DNA from 2 places in the Micromonospora sp. C41 genome. Region 1 is predicted to be linked to the other one. Evidence: riboswitches for the same ligand, from Rfam matches in the RefSeq annotation. Region 1 holds a riboswitch; the other holds the start of a gene.
The links. A riboswitch is a leader RNA that binds a small molecule or an ion and turns the genes downstream of it on or off. The one in region 1 is predicted to bind cobalamin.

Region 1 (6,815 bases):
CGGCGCGGGGTTGTAGCCGGTCGCCCCCGACGTGCTGTAGGACCAGGAGCCACCGCTGGACGCGTGCCAGTACGACCAGTACGCGGTGGCCGGCGGGGTGTTGACGCACGGCTCGGTCGCGGCGGTGGGCTTGCCGTTGATCCGGCAGACGAAGGCCAGGCCCCAGCGGGCGGTGCCGGTGACGGTGAAGCCGGCGGCCTGAAGCGCGGCCAGGCCGGTGGCCGGATCGCCCGGCGCACAGGCGACCTGTACGCCGCCGCCGAGCGCGGCGAAGTCGACGACCACAGTGACTCCCGAGGTGCCGACGCAGGCGGCGGCGTGCGCCGACCGGGGCGCGGGTTCGACTGCGGTCAGCGCGACGCCGGCCACGACGGCGGCCAGCAGGCCGGCCATCCAGGTGCGGGCGGTGGGACGGTGACGGAACACGGGTCCTCCTGTGATCGGGTGAGCGGCGAGGCGGTTCACGGGCAGGCGAGCACCGGTGCGCCGGGGTCGGCGCCGGCGGCGGACAGACGGGCGTACCCGACCCCGGTGAGACCGAGGACGGCCTGGGCGGTGGCCCGGGGCGCGGTGGCCGGGTCGAAGCCGCCACCGTCGAAGTCGACAGCGCCCCGGTCGGCGGGCGCCCCGGCGCAGCCGACCTGGAGTCCGGCGAGGAACGCCCGGGACCGCGCCCAGGCCGGCAGCCGGTGACCGTCGCGCAGGGCCTGCGCGGCGAGGCCGGTGCTGTTGGCGTTCGGTGTGCCGGCCGCGTTGGCGAAGCCGCCGTCGGCACGCTGAACGGACACCAGCCAGCGCAGCCCGGCGGCGGCGTCGGCCGGACGGTCCGCGGCGCGCAGCGCCTGCGTCACGAGCGCGGTGGCGTCCACGTCGGACGTGCAGACCGGTTGGGCGGGCAGCAGCGGGTAGCCGCCGTCCGGGCATCGGGTGCCGGCCAGCCAGGCGGCCGCCGCCGGTGGCGCCCCGGCCGCGGTACGGTCCAGCGCCAGCAGCGCGAAGGACTGGCTGAACGCGTTGCTGTAGTCGCCGTACGCGGACCGGTCGCTGAACCGGCCGGCCGGCGTCTGCAGCGAACGCAGCCGGGCGATCAGGTCCACCCCGCCGACGTCGGCCGGGTCGCCGCCGCGCACCTGCACGGCGAGGGCGAGCTTGGCGGTCGCGCCCGCGTACGCCTCGGAGACGCCGTCGCCGAGGTAGCCGTCGCGGATGTCCGGCCGGGTGACCCAGGCCAGCGCGCCGGCGCCGTGGTCGTCGGCGACGCCGCCGGCGGCGAAGGCGAACACGGCGTCGAGGGTCAGCCCCTGGTCGGGGTAGGCGACACCGTCGAAGACCGCCTCGAAGCGTTCGCCGTCGACGAGTTGCCGGGCGAGCCAGCCGGCGGCGGCCTCCGGGCGGGTGAGGGCGGCGCGATCGGGGGCGGCGACGGCCGGTGTGGTGAGGGTGAGGGCGGCGAGTACGCCGCAGAGGAGCGCGAGCAGGCGGTGCCGACTTCGGCGGACGACCATCGGAAGCGCCTTTCCGGCCCGGCGGTCGTCGAAAGCCCGGACGACCGCAGTACGCGGGGGCGTCCGGGACTCCGACCCGTGGGCCACGACGGGTGGGGAGCGGTTGCACGCGTACGACGGGTATTCGGGCTCGCCGCCGCAGAGTTCTCTGGGCGGCCTACCGTTGCGGGCCAGCGCCGGATTTCGACCGGTCTTCCCCCGCACGTACACGCGGTGGTTGAGTTGTCGCGACAGTCTGCTGTGGCCGGTGCGCCGATGTCAATGCGCCAGGAACCGGCCACGTGCCGTGACGGCCGGCGGAATCGGCGGTTTCACACCCCGACGTCGAGAGGCCGTCGTCCCGGCGCGTCCGCGTGGAGCACGCCGGTGAAGGACGCCCGGTGAGGACCGGGCGTCCCTCACCGTGTGGTCACTGCCGGCGGGACCGGGAGCCGGTCAACGGCGGAACGGACCGGTGACGCAGTAGGTGATGCCGCCGGACGACGAGCCGGTCGTGCCGCGTTGCGAGGAGAAGTACAGCCGGTCCCCCGCCGGGGTGAACGCCGGCCCGGTGATCTCCGAACCGCTCTGTCCGGTGATCCGCAGGAAGACCGAGATCTTGTCGTCCGGCGTGATCATGCAGATCTCCATGTTGCCGCCGTCCTCGGCGACGTAGAGGTCACCTGCAGTGGACCCGGTGATGTTGTCGACGCCGGTCAGCGGAGGGGCGCCCGGACTGACCAGGTTGTCGTCGTAGGCGAGCTCGTACGTGCCGGCGGCCAGGTTGACCTGCCACACGCGGTTGTCGCCCTTCGTGGTGAACCAGACGGTGTCGTCCGCGTAGTGACAGCCCTCGCCACCGTTGAACGTCTTCGCGCCGGACACCTGCTGCCGGGTCGGGGTGGGCGAGCCGTCCGGGTCGGGCACCGTGGCCCAGGTGAACGTGCCGGAGGTGGCCGTACCGGCGCGGAAGACCTGGAGGGTTCCGGCGGACAGGTCGCCCCAGGTGGCCGGCACGAAGCGGTAGAACTTGCCGTCGGTCTCGTCCTCGGTCAGGTAGACGACCCGGCGGACCGGGTCGGCCGCGGCCGCCTCGTGCTTGAACCGGCCCATCGCGGGACGCGCCACCGCGGACCCGCCGAGGGGGTACGTCTCGAAGACCCGGCCCAGGGACACCTCCTCGCAGGAGAGCCAGGTGTTCCACGGTGTCTTCCCACCGGCGCAGTTGTTGTTGGTGCCGGAGAGGATCCGCGACGCCCCGACCACGGCGCCGCTGGAGTTGAAGACGAGTCGCGAGGTGCCGCCACCCGCACCGGCCGACACCTCGGAGTTCGACACGTAGATCCAGCCGGTGCCGTTCGGGAACACGGCGCCGCCGTCCGGGGCGTCGTGCCAGGTGTACGACGTCCCCGGCACCGTCCGCCGGGACCGCGCGACGATCGAGCTGGTGAACCCGGCCGGCATCTGGATGCCGTTGGCGTCGGCTGCCTGAAGCCCGCCGTAGGGCCCCGCCGCGTTCTGTGCCGGGGCTCCGTACGCCGCCGACCACGCCGTGAACGGCAGGGCGAGGGCGCCCGCACCGACAACGGTGGCCCGCAACATCGTTCGACGATCCATGGACCCTCCTCCGTAGGTTCCATGGATCCGACCGTGCGGAGCTTACGCACGCCGATCTGTTGGATGAACGTCGATGGACGACTCGATGTGCGATGTCCCGCCCACGCCGACCCGGTCGAGGGGTCGTACGGGTAGGAGAGGCAGCGGCACCAACCAGCAGTGGGCGCGCGCGGCCGTCTGACCGGCCCTCCGGCCGCGACCTCCCCTCCCCCGGTCATCGGCGCAGGTGGCCGATGCCGTGCTGGTCGAGCCAGGCGACAGTCCGCGGTACGAACGTCGGCGCCCCCGAGCCGGCGCTGACGTCGGTGGCGACCAGCGGCACCTGGGCGGCGACCGGGAGCAGCGTGGACCGCCAGCAGGCCGGCGTGGCGCAGGCCGAGCGGTCGTCGACGCGCCAGGCGGCGGCCACGCTGCGGCCGTCCGGGTCAGCCGGGCGATATTCCAGCCACCGGCTCAGATCGTTGCCGCCGTCGATCCCGGCGGCGAGGACCAGGTTGAACGAGCCCTGGACGCGAAGCAGGCGGATCTGCTCCTGCACGCCGAAGTTCGGCAGACCGGCGCCGGCGCACTCGGATCCGCCGTCGCGCCAGCAGGTCCAGACCGCCGCGGGATCGGTGCCGCCGACCGCCGGGAAGTCGTACGGCGAGATGTCGAAGACCACTGCGTTGTCGTCGCCGAACACCTCCGCCGCCGCGCTCCAGAACGTGCGGGTGGCGGAGATGTCGCTCTGCCGCAGCGACACGATGGGTGTGATGCCGGCCCGGACGAGCCGGTCGACGTACCGGGCCGCCTCGTCGAGGTAGCCGACGCGGTTCTGCCGATCGGCAGGGCTGCCGGTGTAGGCGTAGCAGGCGTCGCTCAGCACGACCCGTACCGCGTTGACGCCGCGGGCCCGCAGCGCGCCTACCGACGCGTCGTCGACCGGGCCGTCCCAGTGGATCGGTCCCCATGCGCATTCGCCGGGCGCGGCCGACCGGATGATTCCACGGGGCCGGTACGGCCTCGGACTGGCTGTGACCGTGAGGATGCGGTTGCCGAACGCCTTCAGCGCAGGCGCGGCGCCGGGCGCCTGCGGCGGGAGCACCCGGATGCCGCGGACCTCGGCGGTGGCCTGGGCGCCGCTGCTGTCGTAGGCGGTGGCGGTGACGCGGGTGCCGCTGTTCGGCGGCACGCCGCGCCAGTCGAACGCGTACGGCGCGGTGGTGTCCACGGCGAGCAGCCTGCCGCGCTCGCGGAATTCGACCCGCTCGATCCGCCGGCCGGGCGCCGCCGTGGCCTCGGCACGGATCGGGATGACGCCCGGCGCGGCGAAGAAGTCATTGGGCCGGGGCGAGGTGAGCGCCACCGACGGCCCGCCCGGCAGTGGGCTGGGCCGCGGGCTCCCCGAGGCCGGCGGCGGCGACGAGCCGGTCGGGTCGGCGCCGTCCCCGTCGCACGGCTGGCCGCTCAACACCCAGTCGGTCGGCTCGGGGTCGGCACCCTGGTAGTTGCCGCCGAACCGCACCGTCACCGAGGCGCCGGTCGGCAGCGTGGATCCCGCCGGCGGACGGAGCATGGTCATCGGATACATCTCGCCGCTGCCCAGCGTGTATCCGTCCGGCAGCCGGTCGAGGCCCATGGTGATCGTCTGACCGTTCGCCTGCCGGAACCGCAGCCACCAGTCGGTGACGGGAGCGCCCAGGTTGGTGACGGTGAGCTCGGCCCAGAAGCCGCTGGACCACTCCCGGGTGATGGTGTAGTCCACCGTGCACGCCGTCGCGGCGTAGGCCGGCCGCAGCGCCATCGTCATGGCCCCGCCGACGACGACCGCGGCTGCTGTAGCCAGCGCGAAGATCCTGCGTCGCATCATGCCCCCGTAACATCGACATACATCACTTCATGCAGCCTCGGCGCTCCGGGCACGGCCTGTCAAGGGCTGAACCGGGCCCGGGCCGGGCGGAACGGCGCGGCGTTCCGCCCGGCCGGCGGCTCAGCGTCCGCGCAGCTCGGCCGCGGCGGCGACCAGGTGCTGTAGGGACGCCTCGACCTCGGGATAGCCGCGCGTCTTGAGGCCGCAGTCGGGGTTCACCCACAGCCGCTCGGCCGGCACCGCGGCCACGGCCCGGCGCAGCGCGCCGACGACCTCGTCGTGGGACGGCACCCGGGGTGAGTGGATGTCCCAGACGCCGGGCCCCACACCCCGGCGGTATCCGATCGCGGCGAGGTCGTCGAGGACCTCCATCCGGGAGCGGGATGCCTCGATGCTCGTGACGTCGGCGTCGAGGGCGTCGATGGCCGTGATCACCTCCCCGAACTCCGAGTAGCACAGGTGGGTGTGGATCTGGGTGTCGTCGGCGACTCCGCAGGTGGCCAGGCGGAACGCCCCGACTGCCCAGTCCAGGTACGCCTTCTGGTCCGCCCTGCGCAGTGGCAGCGTCTCACGCAGCGCCGGCTCGTCGACCTGGATGACCCGGATACCGGCTGCCTCGAGATCACGGCACTCGTCGCGCAGGGCGAGCGCGACCTGGTCCGCAGTGTCTGCCAGTGGCTGGTCGCTGCGGACGAACGACCAGGCCAGGATCGTGACCGGGCCGGTGAGCATGCCCTTGACCGGCCGGTCGGTCAGCGACTGCGCGTAGGTGGACCAGTTGACGGTCATCGGCGCCCTGCGTGCCACGTCGCCGTAGATGACGGGCGGACGCACGCATCGGGAGCCGTAGGACTGGACCCAGCCGTGTTCGGTGGCGGCGAACCCGTCCAGCTGCTCGCCGAAGTACTGGACCATGTCGTTTCGTTCCGGCTCGCCGTGCACGAGCACGTCCAGGCCCAGCCGCTCCTGGAGCCGGACGACGTGCTCGACCTCGGCGCGCATCCGCTGCGTGTAGGCGGCGTCGTCGAGACGCCCGGCCCGGTGCTCGGCACGCGCGCGGCGCAGCTCGTCGGTCTGCGGGAACGATCCGATGGTCGTGGTCGGGAGGGGCGGCAGGTTCAGCCGGGCCTGCTGTGCCGCCGCACGCTCCGGGTACGCGCCGCGCTGCCGATCCGTGGCGCGCAGCGCGGCGAGCCGACCGCGTACGGTGTCGTCGCGCCAGGCGGCAGGGGTGGGCGGCAGCGGCTCGGGCAGGGACGTGGTGCCGTTGCGCAGCGCGCGGCCGAGCCGGACGACCTCATCGACCTTCTGCCGGGCGAAGGCGAGCCGCTGACGCAGCGCCGGGTCGAGAGCGGTCTCGGCGGACAGGTCCTCCGGCACGTGCAGCAGCGAGCACGAGGTGGACACGGCGACGTGGTCGGCGAGGGCGGTGACGGCGGCACCGGCCGCCACGGCGGCCCGCAGGTCGGTACGCCAGACGTTGCGGCCGTCGACGAGGCCGGCCACGATCGTCTTGCCGCGCAGCGGTCCCGCACCGGCCAGCCGCCGCAGGTTGCCGGGCCCGGCCACCAGATCCACGCCGACCGCTTCGACCGGCGTGTCGAGCAGGGCGGGCAGCGCGTCACCGAGCTCGCCGAAATAGGTGGCGACGAAGATCGCCGGCCGCTGTTCCACCGCGCCGAGCCGGGTGTACGCCTCCCGCAGCGCGTCGATCTCGGCGGCGCTCCGGTCGGCGACGTAGGCGGGTTCGTCCAGCTGCACCCATCGCACGCCCGCCGCGGCGAGGGATCGCAGGATGCCGGCGTACACGTCGACCAGGTCGGTCAGCCGGTCGAACGGTTCGCCGCCCGCCTCGGTGGGCTTGG
Region 2 (16,390 bases), 390 kb from region 1:
CGGGGCGCGGGTGGTGATCAGGAAGGCGTCCGCGTACGGGCCGCCGGTGACGATCGGGGCCTGCCGGTCGACGCGCAGCATCTCGCCGTCGTGCTCCAGCGCCGACTCGGCGGTCAGCAGGTGACCGCCCTTGCCGGCCTCGGTGGTGACCGAGCCGAGATACCGCTCGCCCCGGGCCACCGACGGCAGCACCTCGGCGCGCAGCTTCTCCCCGCCGTACGCGGTGATCGCGGCGACCTGCTGGCAGTGCATGGCGAAGACCATCGCCACCGACATGTCCACCCGGCCCAGTGCCAGCGTGACGTCGACCAGATCCGGCAGGGTCCCGCCGGCGCCGCCCTCGGCGACCGGGACCAGCAGCCCCAGCAGCCCGGTACGGCGCATGGCGGCCAGCGCCTCGGTGGGGAAGGCTGCGGTCTCGTCGGCCTCCCGGGCGTGCTCCGCCGCGATCTCGGCGACGGTCTCGACGGCCGGGGCGTACCCGGCGACGGCCGTCATCGGGAACCACCACCGACCGGTGTGCGCAGCTCCTCGACCACGCCCCACAGCCCGCCAGCGGTGGCGAACGTGGAGTCGACCAGCTTGTCGTCGGGCACGGCGACCCCGAACGTCTCCTCGATGGCGAACAGCAGCTCGATCTCGCGCATGGAGTCCAGGCCCAGGTCGCGCAGCCGGGCGTCCTCGGTGATCTCCTCCTTGCCGGCGAACTTGAGGAACGGCCGGAGCAGCTCGGTGAATTCGGTGTTCATGACGTCACCTTTCTTCTCGTGGTTCGTCAGTGGCTCCCGGCGCGTCGACCGGGTGCCGTGTCAGGGTCAGCCGGGACGTCTCGACGACGCGGTCGCCGTCGCAGACGACCTCGACCGGCGCCGGGTGGCCGAGGAAGGCCAGCAGGCTCGCCGAGAGCCCGTACGCCCCGACGTTCGGCACGGCGAGCACGTCGCCGGGCCGTACGTCGGGCAGGCTCGCGGCTCGGGCCCAGGTGTCCAGCGGCGTGCACAGCGGCCCGGCGACGATCGCGGCCTCCAGTGGCGCGCCGTCGCGGTCGTCAGCGGCGTGCAGGGCGGGCACGAGCGGCGGCAGCCGGCGCAGGCCGGACATCCCGCCGAGGTGGTTGATGCCGGACTCCAGCACCACCACCGGCGTGCCCTGCGACCGCTTGACGTCCAGCACCCGGGTCAGCAGCGTGCCGGCGGTGGCGGTGAGGAACCGTCCCGACTCGAAGGCCACCGCGGGCGCGCCGTCGCGCCAGCCGGGGAAGAGCCCGTCCAGGGCCGGGCCGACCCGGTCGGCGAGGCCGGTCAGGTCCGCGTTGTGGCCGGGCCGGGCGAACGGCGCGCCGAAGCCGCCGCCGAGGTCGAGCAGGGTCAGGTCGATGCCGAGCAGGTCCCGCAACCGCCGGGCGGTACGCGCCGCGGCGGTGAACTGGGACACCAGCGCGTCCACCGAGTCGACGTTGCTGCCGGTGTAGAGGTGGAACCCGCGTACCGGGGCCGACGGGCGGGAGCGGAACCGGTGCGGTTCCCGCTCGATCCAGTCGGCGTCGGCGCCGAACTGGGACGCGACGCCGGTCATGGTGAGCCCCTGACCCGGGTTGGGCACCCGGTCGTTGACCCGCAGCAGGCAGCGCAGTTCGACGCCGTGCGCGGCGGCGATCCGGTCGGCCTGGTCCAGGCCCTCGGGAGAGTCGACGGAGAACCAGCGGACCCCGGCACGCACCGCCTCGGTCACCTCGGCGTCGCGCTTGCCCGGTCCGGTGTAGAGCATGCGGTCACCCGGCACGCCGGCCCGCAGCGCCGCGGCCAGCTCGCCCGGCGAGCAGATCTCCGCGTCGCAGCCGGCGGTGTGCAGCGCCGCGACCAGTGCCGGGTGCGGGTTGGCCTTGAGCGAGTAGAACAGCCGGCTCGGCGCGGGCAGCGCTGCGACCAGGGCGGCGTGGCTGGCGCGTACCCGGGCCAGGTCGTAGCGGTAGGCCGGGGTGTCGAAGGGCAGGTCAGCCATTGTGCTCACCCGCCAGCCGGGCCAGCGCCCGCCGGTCCACCTTGCCGTTGCCGGTGAGCGGCAGGTCGGGCAGCACGACGCAGCGCGCCGGCACCTTCATCTCCTCCAGCTGCTCCCGTAGCCGGCGCAGCACGTCGGCGGGGGTGAGCGCGGCCACCACGAACAGCGTCGCGCCGTCGTGGCCGTCGGCCGGCGGCAGCACCCCGGCCGCGGCCACGCCGTCGACCCGGTACGCCGCGGCCTCCACCTCGGTGGCGCTGACCCGGGTGCCCTTCTCCTTGTAGACGTCGTCGCGCCGGCCGGCGAAGTGGACGTACCCGTCGTCGTCCACGTGGCCGTGGTCGCCGGTGTGCAGCTGCGGGAAGAGCCCGTGTACGCGGCGGAACCGCTGGGCGGTCAGCTCGGGCCGCCGCCAGTAGCCGGCCATCACGTGCGGGCCGCGTACCACCAGCTCGCCGGGAACGCCCGGTGGTTGACGCCGCCCCTCGGCGTCCACTGTGAAGATCTCGGTGCCGGGCAGCGCCCGCCCGCAGGCGCCGGGCCGGCGCAGGTCGGCGTCCGGCGGCATGATCGCCGCGCGTTTGCACTCGGTGAGGCCGAACATGAGCTGGACGCTCAGGCCGGGCAGCAGCCGGCGCAGGCCGGCCAGCACCTCCGGGGGCATGGCGGCGCCGGTGTTGGTGAGCAGGCGCAGCGGCGGGCGCGGCGCGCCCGCCCGGCCGAGCAGCCGCAGCAGGTTGATCGCCAGCGACGGCACGCAGGGCAGCACCGTGGCGCCGGACTCGACCAGGTTCACCAGCAGGCGGCCACCGGTCTCCGCGCTGTCGCCCAGGCGCAGCCGGGCGCCGGCGACGGTGCTGAGGAAGATCTGGTAGAGGCCGTAGTCGAACGACGGCGGCAGCAGGACGTGCACCACGTCGTCGGGCCGGTAGCGCAGCTCCGACTGGATCGCCCGGACGGCGAACGTGACCTGGGCGTGCGTGGAGACCACGGCCTTCGGCATGCCGGTGCTGCCGGAGGTGTAGATCAGGCAGACCGGGTCGACGGCGAGCGGGGCCGGGCCGGTGGGCGCGTCGCCGATCGCCGTGGCGGACGCGGCGTGCCGCGCCTCGGCCGCGCCTCGCACCGGGACGCCGCGGGCGCGGGACAGGCCGGTCAGGACCGGGTCGTCGGTGAGGACCAGGACCGGTTCGGCGTCGTCCAGCACGTGGGCGAGGGCGACCTCGGGGGCCGGCGTCCGGAGAACGACGAAGACCGCGCCGGTACGGGCGACCGCGTACAGCAGCGCCGGCAGCGTCGCGTCGGCGGGCAGCGCCACCAGCACCCGGTCGCCGCGCCGGACGCCCTGCCCGCGCAGCCAGCCGGCCAGGCGCAGACTGTCGGCCCGCACCTGACGGTACGTGCGCTCGACGGTCCCGTCCCCGGCGGCGGGCGCGTCGGGGCGCGCGCCGGCGGTGCGGTCCAGCAGGTCGTGCAGCAGTTCGGCACTCATCGGGCACCTCCGGTGGCGGCGCCGAACATGGCGCACAGGGAGCCGACGTCGCGCAGGTCGGCCGCGGAGAGCGCGGTGGCCGGAACCTCGACGCCGAGCCGCCGCTCGACCCGGTCGATGACGTCCACCAGCCGGAACGAGTCGAAGCCGGGAAGCTCCCGGAGCACGTCGGTGGTGCGCAGCGTCGAGCCGTCCAGGTCCAGGGTTTCGCCGAGCGCGCCGAGCACCGCGGCGCGTACGCCCTCCCCACCTGCCGCCTCCGGCGCGGGCGGCACGGCGTCGTAGCCGGGCGTGGCGGCCGGTTCGGCGATCGACTCCAGCGCGGCGAGATGGTCGGAGATCAGCGCGCCGAGCGCGTCCACCAGCTCCGGCGCGGCCGGCCGGCCCGCCTGGGCCCGCCGCAGCGCCACGTAGCTGCGCGTGGCGAGCTGCTGCCAGCGGGCTGCCTGCCCGGCCAGCGCGGCGACGGCCTCGGGCCGGACCTCGGCCAGCCAGCGCTCGTGCAGGTCGCGTGCGCGCGCCAGCAGCCAGACGTCGAGCACGAAGCGGTGCAGCCCGGCCACGGTGTCCAGGGCGGCGCCGGTGCGGTCCAGGTAGCGGGCGATCTCCGGGCGGGCCCGGCGAGCCCGGGCGGCGTTGCCGGCGAGCATGGCGGGCACGTCGATCTCCGGCGCCGGGTGTGCCGTCACCGCCAGCGTGTGCGCGCCCCCGGCCAGCGCCGCGTCGAACGCGGCGGTGGGCAGCCGCCACACGCCGGGCCGCGCGGGGCCCCAGGCGGTGTCGTTGTGGTACGCGTCGACCACTGTTACCTGATCCGGTCCGGCCTCGGTGACGAGGAAGCTGTGCCGCATGTGCTCGTGCCCGTGGTAGGGACACCACGGCAGGTCGTACGCGTCGGCGGTGACGTAGAGCGGCTGGCCGGGCGCGCACAGCCGGCGGACCTGCGGGCCGTCGAGCTGCATCCACCGGCCCTCGACGCGCAGGCCCAGCAGGTCGACCGCTTCGGCGGCCCGGTCGTCCGAGGTCGCCTCGACGGAGATCAGAGCGTCCTGATCCCGGGTGCGGAACCCGTACCGGGCGCCGAGGGCGAGATGGCTGCCGGACCCGTTCGCGTAGTCGGCGAGCAGAGCGAAGCTCGTCTGGAGACAGTCCAGCGCGGTCGCGTGCAGACCGGTCAGGATCGGCGTCCACACCGGATCCGTGCTCGGCCGGTCCGGCGCGTTCGGGACGTGTGGGGACATGGGAGGCTCCTCGATGCGGATACGTGGGGCGGGGCCGCCGGCGCGGGAGTCGCCGCGCCGGCGGCCGGTACGAAGGTCAGCTGTCGCCGCGGCCGTCCAGCCCGTTGGCCCAGCTGGCGAGCGCCTGCGCCTGCTCGGCCAGCGCGTGCTCGTCGGTGCCGATCGGGTCCTTGAAGAAGAACCCCAGCTCCTCGATCGGGCCGACGTGCCCGGCGCGGTGCGCCGCGGCGGTCAGCCGGGCCAGGTCGAGCACCAGCGGGGCGGCCAGCGTGGAGTCCACCCCGCTCCAGGTGAGCTGCATGGACATCCGGACGCCGAGGAAGCCCTCGAACGAGACGTGGTCCCAGGCGGTCTTGTGGTCGCCGAGGTCCGGCACGTTGTCGATGTGCAGCGGGGCGGTGACGTCCTCACCGAGCAGCGCGGGCAGCACGCCCGACTTCGAGCTGAGCTTGCTGCGGGCGTTGCGCGGGTCCTCCAGCGTCGCGCCGTCACCGCCGCCGAGCAGGTTTACCCCGGCCCAGGAGAGCACGTGCAGGGCGCGGCTGGTGAACATCGGCGCCAGGGCGGTACGCAGCAGCGTCTCCCCGGTCTTGCCGTCGGAGCCGGCGAACGGCACCCGCTCCCGCTGCGCCAGCATCTCCAGCGCGGGAAGCCGGGCGCCGGTGGACGGGGTGAAGTCGACGAAGCCGCAGCCGGCCCGGAACGCCGCGTACGCGACCACCGAGCTGGCCGGCAGCGCCTTGTCGTCCGGGTCGGCCAGGGCGCGGGTCAGCGCGTCCAGGTCGTCGTGCTCGGGCCGGTGGTCGGCCGGCGGCTCGGTGGAGGACACGTTGATGACGACGACCCGGGACAGCCCGTGGCGGGCGCGGAACTCCTCGATGTCGCCGGCCAGCCGGTCGACCACCTCGGCCAGCGGTCCGGTCTCGGTACGCGCGTCGTAGCCGGTGCGCAGGTTCTGCTCGACCTCGGGCAGGCTGCCCCGCACGGCGGCCAGCACCGGCGCCGGGATGACACCGGAGTCGACGAGCGACTCGGCCTTCTTCTCCAGCGGCGTGTCGACGATGTCGTGCCCGCCGACCACCAGGTCGGTCCAGCTCACCAGCGGCGCGTCGCGCAGCATGCCGGTGTCGGTGACGCAGCCGGTCGAGTCGGCCATGCCGGCGCGCAGCGCCAGCAGACCGGTGATCGCCGTGGTGGCGACCGAACCGCGGGCGCCGTTGAGCCACACGCCGACGGGTGCGTCCGTTTCGGGGGACGGGGCGTGCGAGGTCTCGCGTTGGGTGACGGTCACGGGAAGACTCCTTCTCTGGGTGCGCCGGGACGGCGCGGTTCAGCGGGTGAGCACCTTGGTGACGGCGGCGGCGATGTCCTCCATGTCCTGTTCGGTGCCGAGGAAGGTGCTGTGGTGTGTCTGGACGGTGTGTGCGGCGAGCCACTCGGTGTTGGGGTACGTGCGCTCCCGGTGGATCGCCGCGAAGCGTTCGGCCAGCGGCGCGAGCAGCGGCTTCGTCCACGGCTGCAGCAGCCGGCTGCGGTGCAGCGGCTCGTCGGTGCAGTAGAACCGCCGGCCCAGCTCGGCGGTGAGCGCGGCGGCCACGGCGGCGTTGTCCAGGCCGGCCGGCAGCTCGTCGAAGACGATCGTGCCCTCGTAGATCGAGATGCGGGTCTGCCCGGGCGCCGGTTGCAGCAGCCGTACGCCGTCGACACCGTCCAGCAGGTCGCCGAGCAGCCGGTAGTTGTGGTTGCGCACGTCGTGCTGGCCGTCCAGGACGGCCAGTTGCGCGCAGGCCACGGCGGCGGAGAACTCGCTCAGGCAGAAGTTGGCGCCCTGCACACCGGCGCTCTCCTCCAGGTCCAGTTCGCCGGCCGGCGTCCGGTCGCCCCGGTAGCGGCGCGAATCGGCCCGCAGCTCCTCGAGCACCGGCGCGAGCGTGTCGTCGTCGGTGACCACGGCCCCGCCCTCACCGCAGGTGAGGACCTTGCCGTGCTGGAAGCTGAAGCAGCCGAGCCGGCCGAGCGAGCCGGCCTGGCGGCCCTGCCAGGTGGCGCCGTGGGCCTGCGCGCAGTCCTCCACGACGGAGATGCCGCGCGGCCGGGTGACCGCGTCGAGCGCCGGCACGTCGGCCATGTTGGAGGCCCAGTGCACGGCGACCACGGCCCGCGGGTCCACGGACAGGTCGAGGTCGTCCGGCCCGACGCAGCCGGTGTCCCGGTCGACGTCGACGAGCACTGGGACCAGGCCGGCGCGCAGCGCGGCGGTCGCGGAGGCGGTCCAGGTCAGCGCCGGTACGAGCACCGTCTCGCCGTAGCCGAGGCCGAGTGACTCCAGGGCCACCACCAGGGCACTGGACCCGTGGTCGACCGGCACGCAGTGGCGGGTGCCGACGTAGCGGGCGAAATCGGCGGCGAAACGTCGCTCGAACAGGACGGTGTCGCCGACGGACGGGCTGCTGATCGCCCACCGGCCGCCGGTCAGCACCGCGGACAGGTTGGCGGCGGCATCCGGCGCGGGGGTCGGCCAGCGTGGCCATGGGCGGTCCGGCGGGCGGACCGGCCGGCCGCCGTCCACGGCGAGCCGCCGGTCGATGGGGATGGAGGTCGTCATGCCTTCGACCTTGATGGCCATCGATACATCAGCGGTACATGTGCGATGGCCGCAACGGCCGGCGCTGTGTATCGGCGCTGTACCCCGGTGGTCGAACCTCGGGGCATGAGCCGATCCGCATCGCCCGTGGGCGAACCGACCGAACCCCGCGCCGTCACGCGCGGCGTCTCCGTGGTCATCCCGGTCAAGGACCGGGTGGCGGAGATGCGCCGCCAGCTCCGCAGTCTGCGCGACGCCGCCCCGAACTGCCCCGAGCCGGTGGAGGTGGTGGTCGTCGACGACTCGGCGCCCGCCGCGGCCGCCGCCCACCGGGCGGCCTGCGCCGAGTACGGCGCCCGCTACGTGCGCGGGCCCCGGCACGTCGGGGCCAAACGGAACCTGGGCGTCCGGCACGCCCGCCACGACCTGGTGCTGTTCACCGACTCCGACTGCCGGGTGCCGGCCGACCTGATCACCCGGTACGCGGTCCGGCTGCGCGCCTCCGGCGAGGAGGTCGCCGGCGTCACCGGCCCGGTGATCGTCGAGCCCGGCGACAGCGCGTTCTTCCGCGTGATGCGCCGCTCCTACCTGCTGCTCGGCGACCTGACCCGGCCGCTGCACTACGAGCGCGTGTCCTGGGGCGCCGGCGCGAACATGGCCGTCAAGCGCGCCGTCTTCGAGGCGGTCGGCGGGTTCCCGGAGGACTCCCCGATGCCGCTGGGCGGGGAGGACCTGCACCTCGGGCTGCTCCTCACCGACGCCGGCTACGTGCTGCTCACCGACCCGGACGGCGTGGTCACCCACGACACCGGCGTCGCCGACACCTTCCGCGCGGTCGCCTACCGGTTCACCACGTACGGGCGCTCCGAGCAGTGGCTCTGCCTGGCCCACCCGCACCGGCGCCGGTTCGTGCTCAACACCGCCAGCACGCTCGCCGTGACCGCGCTGGCCGGGCTGCTGACCGCCCGGCGCAGCGGGGGACGCAGCCTGCTCGCGGTGCCGGCCGTCGCGGCCGCCGTGATCGCCGCGAAGACGCCCGGCCGGCTCGGCGGCGACCGGGGACCACGCGCGGTGGCCGAGTCGGCGGCCTGCGCGGCGATCGAGACGCTCTTCGACGGGGCCGCGTTCGTCACCTCGCTGCGGCTCGGCCGTCCCGACCTGCTCTTCACCGGCTTCCGCGCGCCGGACGAGGCGGACTACCAGCCGGACGAGACGGACCACCGGCCGGTCGCGCCGGTGCTGGCGGCCTGACGGGGGGAGTGGCAGTGCCGACGACGTACCCGCTGGCCCCCGGCCAGCAGATGATGTGGGAGTTCATGACCGCGCTCGACCCGGCCCGTCCCGGCGCCTCACGGCTCGTGGTGGTGGAGTTCCGCCGGTTGCGCGGCACGCTGCGGGTCGACGTGCTGCGGCAGGCGATGCAGGATGTGGTGGACCGGCACGACGCGCTGCGGATGCGGTTCGACCGCATCGGCGTGCAGCCCGAGGTGCGGATCCTGCCGCACGTGGAGTCGCCGCTGGAGTACGTCGACCTGTCCGGACTGCCGCCGGCCGAGCAGCAGGCCCGCGTCGAGCAGATCGCGTACGCGCACCGCAACGACGCGTTCGACCCCGGCCGGGCGCCGCTGTGGCGGGCCGCGCTGGTCCGGCTCTCCGCGACCGAGCACGTGCTCGCGCTCTGCTTCTTCCACATGGTCTCCGACGGCTGGTCGTGCCGCGTCGTGGTGGAGGACCTGTGCCACGCGTACACGGCCCGGCTCGGCGCGGCCGACCCGCAGCCGCCGCTGGGCGTGGACCCGGCCGCGCTCGCCGCGCTCCAGGAGGCGGAGCAGTCCGGCAACGGTGTCGACGCCGCCGCCCGGGCCGCGTACTGGCGGGACCGGCTGCGGCCGGTGGAGCCGTACCAGCTGTTCCCGGCGGCGCCGCCGGCGCCGGACGTCGCGCTCAGCGCCGAGGTGGCCACCCGCTTCGCGTTCCCGCCCGAGATCACCGCGCGGCTGCGCCCGGCCGCACGGCGGGCCCGCACCAGCCCGTACGTGCTGCTGCTCGCCGCGTACCTGGTGCTGCTGTCGCGGCGGGCCGGCCGGTCCCGGGTGGTGCTGGGCACCACCACGCTGGGCCGGGAGAGCCCGCTGTCCCGGCAGCTCGTCGGGCAGTTCACCAACAACGTCTACCTGCCGGTCGACGTCGCGCCGGACGCGCCGATGAGCGCTGTGGTCGGCGCCGCGCACGCCTCGCTGGCCGGGGCCGTCGCGCACGCCACCGCGTACCACCGGCTGGCCCGGGCGGTCCGTCCCGGCTTCGCGGCGATCCGCCCCTGGCCGGACAACCACCTGTTCGACGCCTGGTTCCAGTCCGCCGCGTCGGCGTCGCCGGTGCTGCACTGCCCGGACCTGCGGGTGGAGCCGGTCGACATCACCGCCCGGGCCGCGCCCGGCACGCCGCCGCCCGTGGTCGCCGCGGACGTGCCGCCCGAATGTCTGCCCGTCTGGGTCAAGCGGGGTTCACCGATCGTCGTGGTGGACGACGACCGGGCCGGCGGCGTGGTGATCCGCAACCGGGGTGTCTTCGGCGACGACCTGGTACGCGGGCTGATCGACGACTACGTCGCGGTGGTCTCGGCGCTCGTCACCGACCCCGGCACCACACCGGAACGGGTACGCCTTCCTGACGGTGCGTGCTTCCTCGACCACGCGATCGGGTAGGAGTTCCGACGGACCGATCCCAGAGAGGTACGACGACCATGACGGACACCTCGACGAACCAGCACACGACGGAGCAGCCCGCGCCGCCGGTGCCCCGCTCGGCCGTACGGGCCCGCTGGTCGGTGGCGCTGCTCTTCGTCATCATGGGCCTGGCCATCGGCGGGTGGTCGGCCCGCGTGCCGGAGGTGCGGGACGCGGTAGGGGTCGGCAACACCGGCTGGGGCCTGGCGAACATCGCCACGAACGCGGGGGAGCTGGTCTCCCTGGTCGTGGTGGCGGTGCTGATCAGCCGGATCAACACCCGCCGGCTGGCGCTGGCCGGGGCCGCGCTGATCCTGCTCAACGCGCCGCTGCTGGCCGCGTCCACCACTGTGGTGGCGCTGGTCGGCGGCCTCGCGGTCTGGGGCTTCGCGGCGAACCTGCTGGCCACGCCGATGAACGCCCAGTCGGTCGAGGTGCAGAAGCGGTACGGGCGGCCCATCCTGTCCACGTTCCACGCGGGCTTCAGCATCGGCATGCTGGTCGGCGGCCTCTGCGGCACCGGGGCCGCGGCGATCGGGATGTCGCCGTCGGCGCAGATGGCCGTCACCAGTGTCCTGCTGGGCGCGCTGCTGATCGGCACGCACCGCTGGCTGCCCGACACGCCCCGCCAGGAGACCAAGGACGGCGAGGCGCGGCGCCGGCTGCGTGACCGGTTCACCCCGCAACTGCTGCTGCTCGCGGTGATCGCCTTCCTCGCCTCGTTCATCGAGATGGCCGGCGCCCAGTGGAGCGCGCTGTACGCGACCGAGGTGGCCGGCGCCACGGCGGTGCTCGCCGCGGCCACGTACACCTGTCTCTCGCTGGCCGCGACCGTCGCCCGGCTGTTCGGCGACCGGCTGGCCGGCCGGGTCGGGCGGATCCGCTTCGTCCGGCTGTCCGCGCTGGTCGCGACAGCCGGCGTGGCGCTGCCGGTGGCGTACCCCCATCCGGCGGCGGTGATGGCCGGGTTCGGACTGCTCGGGTTCGGCCTGGCGTGCGTGACCCCGACGGTGCTCGGCTTCGCCGGTGAGCAGCCGGGCCTCACGTCCGGCGAGGGCGTCTCCGTGGTGGCGATGGGCCAGTGGCCGGGCGCGCTGCTCGCGGCGCCGGTGATCGGCCTGCTCGCCGGCGCGCTGGACCTGCGTACCGCGTTCGTGGTGGTGGCCGTGCTGGCGCTCGCCGTGGTGGCGTTGATCGGGCGGGTCCGGGCGGCGGCGCTGCCCGGCGAGAGCCCGGCCCCGCCCCGGCCGTGACGGCCGGGGCGGGGGCGGCGGTCAGAAGTCGTCGTCGAACGTGACGCTGCCGGTCACCCCGACCTGGTACGCCGACACCCGCCGCTCGAAGAAGTTCGACAGCTCCTGCACGTCCTGCAACTCCATGAACGCGAACGGGTTGGCGCTGCCGTACATCGGGGCGATGCCGAGCACTGCCAGGCGCCGGTCGGCCACGTGCTGGAGGTACTCGCGCATGTCGGCCAGCGACATCCCCGGCACGCCCTGGCCCAGCAGGTCCGCGGCGAAGCTCACCTCGCACTCCACCGCCTCGGCCAGCATCTCCTTCACCTGCTTCTCCATCTCGGCGTCGAACAGGTCCGGTTCCTCGGCGCGTACGGTCTCCACCACGTCGAACGCGAACGCCATGTGCATGGACTCGTCCCGGAACACCCAGTTGGTGCCGGAGGCCAGCCCGTTGAGCAGGCCCCGGGACCGCAGGAAGTAGACGTAGGCGAACGCGCCGTAGAAGAACAGGCCCTCGATGCACGCGGCGAAGCAGATCAGGTTGAGCAGGAACGCCCGCCGGTCGTCGCGGGTCCGCAGTTCCCGCAGCTCGAAGATCGAGTCGATCCACCGGAAGCAGAACTCGGCCTTGCGGGCGATCGACGGGATGTTCTCCACCGCGGCGAACGCGGCGAACCGTTCCTTCTCGTCCGGCACGTACGTGTCGAGCAGGTTCAGGTAGAACTGGACGTGCACCGCCTCCTCGAACAGCTGCCGGGACAGGTAGAGCCGGCCCTCGGGCGAGTTGACGTGCTGGTAGAGGTTGAGCACCAGGTTGTTGGCGACGATCGTGTCGCCGGTGGCGAAGAACGCCACCAGCCGCGACACCAGGTGCCGTTCGGCGGGGGACAGCTTCGCCAGGTCGGCGAGGTCCGAGTGCAGGTCCACCTCCTCGACCGTCCAGGTGTTCCTGATCGCGTCCTTGAACCGGTCGAAGAAGCGCGGGTAGCGCATCGGCCGCAGGGTCAGGTCCATGCCGGGGTCGAGCAGCATGTGCCGGGTCGGTGCGGTGGTGGTCACTGGCATGCCTCGCAGCTCTCGGGGTTCTCCAGGGAACAGGCCAGCGCCTCGTCGTCGCTCACGGCGGAGACCACGCCGGGCACCGGGGCGGGCACCGGGGCGACGGTGGCCTGCTGGATGCGGGTGGCGGGACGGGAACGCAGGTAGTAGGTGGTCTTCAGCCCGGCCTTCCAGGCGTACAGGTACATCGAGGACAGCTTGCCGATGGTCGGCGCGCTCAGGAACAGGTTCAGCGACTGGGACTGGTCGACGAACGGCGCCCGCGCGGCGGCCAGGTCGATCAGCGCCCGCTGCGGCAGCTCCCAGGCGGTGCGGAACAGCTCCCGCACCGGCGCGGGCAGCTCGGTGATGTCCTGCACCGAGCCCTCGGCCCGCTTGATCCGGTCGCGGACCTGCGGCGTCCACAGCCCGCGCGCCTTCAGCTCCCGCACCAGGTACGTGTTGACCTGGAGGAACTCCCCGGACATCGTCTCGCGCTTGAACAGGTTGGACACCTGCGGCTCGACGCACTCGTAGCAGCCGGCGATGGAGGCGATGGTGGCGGTCGGTGCGATCGCCACCAGCAGCGAGTTGCGCAGCCCGCCTGCGGCGATCCGCTCACGCAGCGCCGCCCACCGTCCGGCCTGCGCCGGCTCCGCGCCCCACAGGTCCGGGTGCAGGTCACCCTTCGCGGCCCGGGTCTGCGGGTACGCCGGATGCGGCCCGAACCGCTCGGCCAGCCCGGCGGAGGTCTCCAGCGCGGTCAGCAAAATCTCCTCCTGCACGCGGGTGGACAGCTCCTTCGCCTCGGGGGAGTCGAACGGCAGGCGCAGCGTGAAGAACGCGTCCTGCAACCCCATCAGGCCGAGCCCGACCGGCCGCCAGCGCGGGTTCGACGCAGCCGCCTGCTCGGCCGGGTAGTAGTTGATGTCGATCACCCGGTCGAGGAACACCACAGCGGTGCGGACCGTGGCGCGCAGCCGCTCCCAGTCCACCCCGTCGGCGGTGACGTGGGCACCGAGGTTCACCGAGCCGAGGTTGCACACCGCCGTCTCGGCGTCGTCGTTCACCTCCAGGATCTCGGTGCACAGGTTGGACAGGTGGATCACGTTGCCCGGCTCACCGGTCTGGTTGGACAGCCGGTTCGCGGCGTCCTTGAACGTCATCCAGCCGTTGCCGGTCTGCGCGAGCGTGCGCATCATCCGCCCGTACAGGTCCCGGGCCCGTACCGTGCGGACCGCGTTCTTCTCCGCCGCCCGGTACGCGGCGTCGAACGCCTCCCCGTACAGGTCGGGCAGCTCCGGGGCGTCCGACGGATCGACGAGCGACCACTCGCCGTCGGCCTCGACCCGGCGCATGAACTCGTCCGGGATCCAGTTGGCCAGGTTGAGGTTGTGCGTACGCCGGGACTCCTCGCCGGTGTTGTCCCGCAGCTCCAGGAACTCCTCCACGTCCGGGTGCCACGGCTCCAGGTAGACGCAGGCCGCGCCCTTGCGCCGGCCACCCTGGTTGACCGCGGCCACCCCGGCGTCGAGCGTCTTGAGGAACGGCACGATGCCGTTGGACCGGCCGTTCGTGCCCCGGATCAGCGCGCCCCGGCCGCGCACCCGCGACCAGGCGATGCCGATGCCGCCGGAGAACTTCGACAGCTTCGCCACCTGGTGGTAGCGCTCGTAGATCGAGTCCAGCTCGTCGCGCGGCGAGTCGACCAGGAAGCACGACGACATCTGGGTGTGCCGGGTGCCGGAGTTGAACAGCGTGGGGGAGCTGGGCAGATAGGCCAGGCTGGACATCAGCCGGTAGAAGCCGACCGCCTCGCCCGGGGTGCGGGACAGCCCGCAGGCCACCCGTAGCAGCCAGTACTGCGGCGTCTCCACCACCAGCCGCGACTGCGGGTGCCGCAGCAGGTAGCGGTCGGCCACGGTACGCAGTCCGAAGTACTCGAACCGCCTGTCGCCGTCCGGGTCCACGGCGTCGTCGAGCTTGCGGGCGTGCCGGGCGACGAATGCGGCCGTCTCGTCGCCGATCAGCCCCAGCCCGTGCGCGTACGCGATCGACTGGCTGAAGCTCGCCACGCCCTGACCGCGGACCTCCTTGTCCACGTACGCGGCCAGCAGCCTTGCCGCCAGCTTCGAGTACTGCGGCTCCTCGCCGATCAGCTCCGCCGCGGTCTGGATCGACAGCCGGTCCAGCTCGGCGGTGGTCGCCCCGTCGTAGAGCCCGCTGATCGTCTTGGTGGCCACCCGCAGCGGGTCCACCTCGTCCAGGTCGGCGACCCAGCGTTCGACCGCCCGGACGATCTTGCCGACGTCCACCGGCTCGGTGTCGCCGTCCCGTTTGCGTACCCGCATCGCCGGCCGGCGGGCCTCGGACCCGCCGCCGGTGGCCGGCGGGCTTTCCTGCACGACAGTCATGACCTCTCCTCGCTGTCACCGTCTGGAGACGGCGGGAGACGCCAACGGGCACGGCGCGGCCGGCCCGGCTGCTGGCGTCGGTCGTCCCGCGCGACCTCCGGCCGCCGTACGCGGAGGCGCACGGCGCGCTGGCAGGTCTTCGGACTCGCGGGCCCGACCGGGGTCGCCGGTCGCCTACCGGCCGTCGCTTCCCAGGCCGGTGGCCCAGTGCTGTTGACGGCTGTCGTTCCCACTCACCGCTGCGGGGCAGTCCCGGATTTCCACCGGGTTCCCTCTTGCCTCGGCCCCGCCCCGGAGGGCTCGGCCGAACCAGCTGCGGCACCACCATATATGGCGGTGGGGGCGGTTGGGCAACACCAGATGTCGTGTCGGGCGTGTCGCATGGATCTCACTGTCCACAGTGCCTACCCCCGATGCCGGCGCTCGCCGCCGGGCGCGATACTCGGCGTATGGGGAATACCGGACGCCGCTGGGCGTGGGTGGCGGTCCTGCTCGTCGGCGTCGGGCTTCACCTGCTGGTGCTGGAGACACTGTCCGGCACCGGCACCGTCACGTTCGTGCCGGCGCTGATCGTGCTCGGCGCGTGCGTCGCGCCCGCCACGTTCCTGGCCTTCGCCCAGGGGCGGCCGGCCCGCCGCCCGGTCCCCGGCTCCGTCGTCGGCGTCGCCGCGCTTCTCGGCGGCGTGGTCGGCGTGGTCGCCGCCGGCTGGCTGGAGTACGGCACGCTGCACCGCCTCGGCGTCCTGCCGATGGCGCTCGTCGGCCTGGCCGAGGAGACCGCGAAGCTGATCGTGCCGGCCGGCATCCTGCTGCTGTGGCGGCGGCACCGGTCACCGGCGCAGGGCCTGGTGATCGGCGTGGCCTCCGGCGCCGGGTTCGCCGCGCTGGAGACCATGGGGTACGCGTTCGCCGCGTTCGTCGGGTCGGAGGGCAACCTCGGCGCCGTCGAGCGGACGCTGCTGGTTCGCGGTCTCACCGCGCCCGCCGCGCACCTGGCCTGGACCGGGCTGACCGCCGCCGCGTTGTTCACGTTCGCCGCCGCGCCCGGTGGCCGGAGACTGGCGGCGTTCCTGCTCACCTTCGCCGCCGCCGTCACGCTGCACACCTGCTGGGACACGTTCGGCACGCAGCCCGCGTACGTGTTCATCGGCGGTGTGTCGCTGGGCTGGGTGCTGCTGCGCCTGCACCTGGACCGCGAGCGGCCCGCCGCCCCGCCCCGGGCGCCGGAGCGTGATCCTCACCAGCTCGCCGAGGTGGCGGGGTCGGAGCCCTCCTGATGCCGCCATCTCGGCGAGCTGGAGTCGAGCAAGCGTCAGCCGGCGGCCAGCCGGACACCGAGCGCGACGAAGGCGACAGCGCAGAGCCGGTCGACCCGCCGCGACCAGCGGCTGTCGCCCCAGCGGCGGGCGAACCGCCCGGCGCCCACGCCGAGAGCCAGGTCCACGGTGAGCTGCACCGCGACGAACAGCGCGCCGAGCAGCACCAGCTGTGCCGCCACCGGGCCCGCGTCGGGCCGGACGAACTGCGGCAGGAACGCCACGCTGAACAGGATCATCTTCGGGTTGAGCAGGTTCGTGAGCAGCCCGCGCCGGAACGCCCGCCCGGCGCCGCCGCCGTCCGCCCCGTCCGCCGCGACGCCGGGCCGGCCCGTGCCGC

Region 2: it holds a riboswitch for cobalamin, as region 1 does, so the genes downstream of both, KBX43_RS01830 (ribonucleoside-diphosphate reductase subunit alpha) here and KBX43_RS00315 (peptidase) in region 1, are expected to answer to the same signal.

The regions. Positions count from the first base shown of each region.
Region 1 covers NZ_JAGPXP010000001.1:218,276-225,090, reverse strand. The annotation lists gene KBX43_RS00320 (hypothetical protein) at 1-393, opposite strand, end outside; gene KBX43_RS00315 (peptidase) at 462-1,505, opposite strand; cobalamin riboswitch at 1,603-1,739, opposite strand; gene KBX43_RS00310 (alkaline phosphatase PhoX) at 1,941-3,101, opposite strand; gene KBX43_RS00305 (Ig-like domain-containing protein) at 3,316-4,947, opposite strand; gene metE (5-methyltetrahydropteroyltriglutamate--homocysteine S-methyltransferase) at 5,071-6,815, opposite strand, start outside.
Region 2 covers NZ_JAGPXP010000001.1:604,682-621,071, forward strand. The annotation lists gene KBX43_RS01775 (acyl-CoA dehydrogenase family protein) at 1-498, opposite strand, end outside; gene KBX43_RS01780 (phosphopantetheine-binding protein) at 495-749, opposite strand; gene KBX43_RS01785 (type III PLP-dependent enzyme) at 754-2,001, opposite strand; gene KBX43_RS01790 (class I adenylate-forming enzyme family protein) at 1,994-3,493, opposite strand; gene KBX43_RS01795 (acyl carrier protein) at 3,490-4,734, opposite strand; gene KBX43_RS01800 (inositol-3-phosphate synthase) at 4,811-6,025, opposite strand; gene KBX43_RS01805 (DegT/DnrJ/EryC1/StrS family aminotransferase) at 6,065-7,339, opposite strand; gene KBX43_RS01810 (glycosyltransferase) at 7,445-8,569, shown strand; gene KBX43_RS01815 (condensation domain-containing protein) at 8,584-10,023, shown strand; gene KBX43_RS01820 (MFS transporter) at 10,062-11,297, shown strand; gene KBX43_RS01825 (ribonucleotide-diphosphate reductase subunit beta) at 11,319-12,347, opposite strand; gene KBX43_RS01830 (ribonucleoside-diphosphate reductase subunit alpha) at 12,338-14,734, opposite strand; cobalamin riboswitch at 14,847-15,063, opposite strand; gene KBX43_RS01835 (PrsW family glutamic-type intramembrane protease) at 15,184-16,011, shown strand; gene KBX43_RS01840 (LysE family translocator) at 16,047-16,390, opposite strand, start outside.